Regions from separate parts of the Psychrobacillus sp. FSL K6-1267 genome, predicted to be linked through region 2. Evidence: a T-box and tRNA genes for the amino acid it is inferred to sense, from the RefSeq annotation. Region 2 holds a T-box; the other holds one or more tRNA genes.
The links. A T-box is a leader RNA that pairs with one kind of tRNA and senses whether it is charged. The one in region 2 lies ahead of proS (proline--tRNA ligase), so its partner is inferred to be a tRNA-Pro.

Region 1 (2,354 bases), 420 kb from region 2:
CTCTACCACTGAGCTACTTCGGAATAATGGTGGGCCTAAATGGACTCGAACCATCGACCTCACGCTTATCAGGCGTGCGCTCTAACCAGCTGAGCTATAGGCCCATTAATTGGAGCGGGTGAAGAGAATCGAACTCTCATCATCAGCTTGGAAGGCTGAGGTTTTACCACTAAACTACACCCGCTTGATAAAATGGTGGCTCAGGACGGAATCGAACCGCCGACACAAGGATTTTCAGTCCTTTGCTCTACCGACTGAGCTACTGAGCCTCTTCGATTTACACTAAGCTGCGCTTCTCTTCGTCAGCTTCACTCACTCATTAAGTCACATACTTTAGTATGCTCCTTCGTTCGTTCGATTGCTTCCTAGATTTGCTTGCTTATCCTAAATCTCTAAGTTGTTGAAAAATAAATGGCGGTCCCGACCGGGATCGAACCGGCGATCTCCTGCGTGACAGGCAGGCATGTTAACCGCTACACCACGGGACCATTTGGTTGCGGGGACAGGATTTGAACCTGTGACCTTCGGGTTATGAGCCCGACGAGCTACCGAACTGCTCCACCCCGCGACAATAAGAAAGTGTTGAAATTTAAATCAACTGTGCATTTAGTGAGTTTTACGTCCTCCACGCTTCGCTTGCGTCGACGTTATGTATAATATTTTTCCACTAACAATAAGATGGAGGAGGAAGAGGGATTCGAACCCCCGCGCGGTATGACCCGCCTGTCGGTTTTCAAGACCGATCCCTTCAGCCAGACTTGGGTATTCCTCCTAAATATTATGTTGGTGGACCTTGCAGGACTCGAACCTGCGACCGGACGGTTATGAGCCGTCTGCTCTAACCAACTGAGCTAAAGGTCCTTAAGATGGCGGCAGAGGGAGTCGAACCCACGACCTTTCGGGTATGAACCGAATGCTCTAGCCAGCTGAGCTACGCCGCCAGGAAATTTAAATTTAAATTGGTGGAGCCTAGCGGGATCGAACCGCTGACCTCCTGCGTGCAAGGCAGGCGCTCTCCCAGCTGAGCTAAGGCCCCAAATTTATTAATTAACTGGTCGGGAAGACAGGATTCGAACCTGCGACCCCTTGGTCCCAAACCAAGTGCTCTACCAAGCTGAGCTACTTCCCGTATATATGGCGCGCCCGGCAGGAGTCGAACCCACAACCTTCTGATCCGTAGTCAGACGCTCTATCCAATTGAGCTACGGGCGCTAATGTTTCATAAAAGTGGTGCCGAGGACCGGAATCGAACCGGTACGGTAGTCACCTACCGCAGGATTTTAAGTCCTGTGCGTCTGCCAGTTCCGCCACCCCGGCACTTTGATGAATCTTTGGAGCGGAAGACGAGGTTCGAACTCGCGACCCCCACCTTGGCAAGGTGGTGTTCTACCACTGAACTACTTCCGCTCGGTTATTAAATTAAATGGTGCGGGTGAAGGGAGTCGAACCCCCACGCCTTGCGGCGCTAGATCCTAAGTCTAGTGCGTCTGCCAGTTCCGCCACACCCGCATATTTATATCACAAAAAGTGAATGAGCCATGTAGGATTCGAACCTACGACCCTCTGATTAAAAGTCAGATGCTCTACCAACTGAGCTAATGGCTCAAAAAATGGTGCCGGAGAAAGGACTTGAACCCTCAACCTACTGATTACAAGTCAGTTGCTCTACCAGTTGAGCTACTCCGGCAGGAGTAAAGTTATGGTGGAGGATGACGGGCTCGAACCGCCGACCCTCTGCTTGTAAGGCAGATGCTCTCCCAGCTGAGCTAATCCTCCTGGGTATTAAAATGTATTTCTATGTATTTTTATTGCAAGCCCAGCGACGTCCTACTCTTGCAGGGGGAGACCCCCAACTACCATTGGCGCTGAAGAGCTTAACTTCCGTGTTCGGTATGGGAACGGGTGTGACCTCTTCGCCATCATCACTAGACTTGAATAATTATTTGAAAGACAAGTTCTATTATATCAACTATGTAGATTATTACAAGTGTTTTTTTAATAAAAATTTATTCTTTCAAAACTGAATAAACTGACATCTTAGAAACAAACAATTTGGTTAAGTCCTCGATCGATTAGTATTCGTCAGCTGCACGTGTCGCCACGCTTCCACCCCGAACCTATCTACCTCATCGTCTTTGAGGGATCTTACTTACTTGCGTAATGGGAAATCTCATCTTGAGGGGGGCTTCGTGCTTAGATGCTTTCAGCACTTATCCCGTCCACACATAGCTACCCAGCGATGCCCTTGGCAGAACAACTGGTACACCAGCGGTGTGTCCATCCCGGTCCTCTCGTACTAAGGACAGCTCCTCTCAAATTTCCTACGCCCACGACGGATAGGGACCGAACTGTCT
Region 2 (2,354 bases):
AATTGCCGGGTTCTTTTTCCATGGACCTACAGGTATTAATACAACTTGAGTTGGTGCAATACGTGGTGGCAATACAAGACCTTGCTCATCACCGTGTACCATTATCACAGAGCCTATTAATCGAGTAGAAGTTCCCCAAGATGTTGTATGCACATGTTGGTGTTTGTTTTCTTTGTTCAAATATTTAATATCAAATGCTTCGGCAAATTTAGTGCCAAGATAATGAGATGTACCTGCTTGAACCGCTTTTCCATCCTTCATCATTGCCTCGATAGAAAACGTATCTACAGCCCCTGCAAAGCGCTCTGAAGGAGTTTTTTGCCCGTCATATACCGGAATGGCCAATAGACCCTCCACTACCTCTTTATAAATATTTAGCATTTGCATTGTTTCTTGACGAGCTTCTTCTTCGTCCACATGAGCGGTGTGACCCTCCTGCCATAAAAATTCAGAAGTGCGTATGAAAGGAAGTGTTTTCTTTTCCCAACGGAACACGTTAGCCCATTGGTTGATCAATACAGGTAGATCACGGTAGCTCTTGATCCAATCAGAATACAGATGACCGATCATTGTTTCGGAAGTTGGACGAAGCGCTAAACGTTCCTCCAGCTTTTCGCCTGCTGCCTCTGTTACCCATGGAAGCTCTGGAGAAAAACCTTCAATATGATCCTTTTCCTTTTGGAAAAAAGATTCAGGAATTAGCATTGGGAAATACGCATTGCGGTGTCCCGTTTCTTTAAAGCGTTTGTTCATTTCTGCTTGGATATGCTCCCAGATTTCGTACCCGTCTGGTTTAAATGCGATACATCCACGCACTGGTGTGTAATCCATTAAGTCAGCTTTTTGGATTGTGTCAATATACCATTTAGTAAAATCGTTTTGTTGTTGATTAGTCATGATAATTCCCTCCTTAAAATATAAAAAGCACAAAGCTGTCCTTGGAAAAGGACGTCCTTGTGCTTGAATAGACGTGGTACCACCTTAGTTTAGCTTAAAATAATTTAAGCCCTCTAAACGTTTGGTAACGAAAACGAATCGGTTATGTTTGCATAACATCTCAGTGGTAGGTTTCAACAAGAAGTGGTGATATAGCTCTCAGCAATTGCTATATTTTCTGTCTCACAATTCTTATTTACTTGTTCACATCACAGATTATATATTATTAATAATATACCAAAATCAAAGCTTTAATACAATGCACTTCTTTTTAACCAAAAATTTAAACTATCAGAAGATAAAAAATACATTATACTTATCTTATAACAAAGTAAAAATACATTGGGGGAAATTAAATGAACCATTTAAAAAATTCCTATGACAAGTGTACTTATCGATTAGCTGGTCATGGAAAACGAGAAGTTTCTGTTTTACAAGATGCATTGAAGGACATTTCTGGAGAACAGCTAAGTGATATATATGGCGAGGGGCATATTATCGAAGATTTCCAAAATAAAATGGCTAAATTACTAGGCAAAAGCACAGCTGCGTTTTTTCCTAGCGGTACAATGGCCCAACAAATCGCTTTACGCATATGGTGCGATGAGAAAAAATTGAATAAGGTTGCATATCATCCCTTATCCCATTTAGAAATTCATGAAATGGATGGATTAAAGGAAATACACCATATCAAGACTATTTTAATAGCTGACAAAGATAGAGTCATAGAGTTAGAGGATGTGGTAAATCTCGAAGAGGACATTGCCTGTCTGTTATTGGAACTTCCCCAAAGAGAAATCGGAGGCCAACTTCCTAGTTTTGAAACATTAAAACAGATTTCCGCTTATTGTCGTGAAAAGTCTATTATGCTTCATTTGGACGGTGCACGTCTTCTAGAAGTGCTGCCTTTTTACAAAAAAACTGCTGCGGAAGTTTGCGACCTTTTTGACAGTGTCTATATGTCCTTTTATAAAGGAATTGGCGGGATTGCAGGAGCAGTACTAGCCGGTGATAAGGATTTCATAGAGAACTCTAAAGTCTGGAGAAAACGTTATGGTGGAACGCTCATAAGCTTATATCCTTATATTCTATCAGCTGACTATTATTTTGATAAACGAGCAAATAATATGGAACAATATTATAACAGTGCAATGGAGCTCGCAAAGCTATTTAATGACTGTAAGGATATTTATACAATTCCAGAGGTACCAGTTTCAAATATGTTTCATGTGCATTTTAAGCGTAACCAAGAAGAAATAGCAGCTATCTTGGCGAAAGTACAGTTAGCTAACCATATAGGGATTACAAGCTATCTAAGCAAGCAAGATGGGGATAGCTGTACTTTTGAACTTAGTATCGGAGATTCTTGCTTAGAAATCCCTAAGAATCTAATAGACAAATTATTCGATAGCTTAAGA

Region 1: it encodes a tRNA-Pro, which carries the amino acid that the T-box ahead of proS (proline--tRNA ligase) is inferred to sense. The anticodon was not compared.

Annotation. Positions count from the first base shown of each region.
Region 1 is NZ_JBBOOR010000001.1:2,835,576-2,837,929, forward strand. It holds tRNA gene MHB55_RS14425 (tRNA-Asn) at 1-23, opposite strand, end outside; tRNA gene MHB55_RS14430 (tRNA-Ile) at 28-104, opposite strand; tRNA gene MHB55_RS14435 (tRNA-Gly) at 111-184, opposite strand; tRNA gene MHB55_RS14440 (tRNA-Phe) at 194-269, opposite strand; tRNA gene MHB55_RS14445 (tRNA-Asp) at 413-488, opposite strand; tRNA gene MHB55_RS14450 (tRNA-Met) at 492-568, opposite strand; tRNA gene MHB55_RS14455 (tRNA-Ser) at 680-772, opposite strand; tRNA gene MHB55_RS14460 (tRNA-Ile) at 785-861, opposite strand; tRNA gene MHB55_RS14465 (tRNA-Met) at 868-941, opposite strand; tRNA gene MHB55_RS14470 (tRNA-Ala) at 961-1,036, opposite strand; tRNA gene MHB55_RS14475 (tRNA-Pro) at 1,053-1,129, opposite strand; tRNA gene MHB55_RS14480 (tRNA-Arg) at 1,136-1,212, opposite strand; tRNA gene MHB55_RS14485 (tRNA-Leu) at 1,229-1,317, opposite strand; tRNA gene MHB55_RS14490 (tRNA-Gly) at 1,333-1,407, opposite strand; tRNA gene MHB55_RS14495 (tRNA-Leu) at 1,425-1,509, opposite strand; tRNA gene MHB55_RS14500 (tRNA-Lys) at 1,533-1,605, opposite strand; tRNA gene MHB55_RS14505 (tRNA-Thr) at 1,612-1,687, opposite strand; tRNA gene MHB55_RS14510 (tRNA-Val) at 1,701-1,776, opposite strand; rRNA gene rrf (5S ribosomal RNA) at 1,815-1,930, opposite strand; rRNA gene MHB55_RS14520 (23S ribosomal RNA) at 2,053-2,354, opposite strand, start outside.
Region 2 is NZ_JBBOOR010000001.1:3,260,061-3,262,414, forward strand. It holds gene proS (proline--tRNA ligase) at 1-897, opposite strand, end outside; T-box leader at 942-1,158, opposite strand; gene MHB55_RS16755 (threonine aldolase family protein) at 1,293-2,354, shown strand, end outside.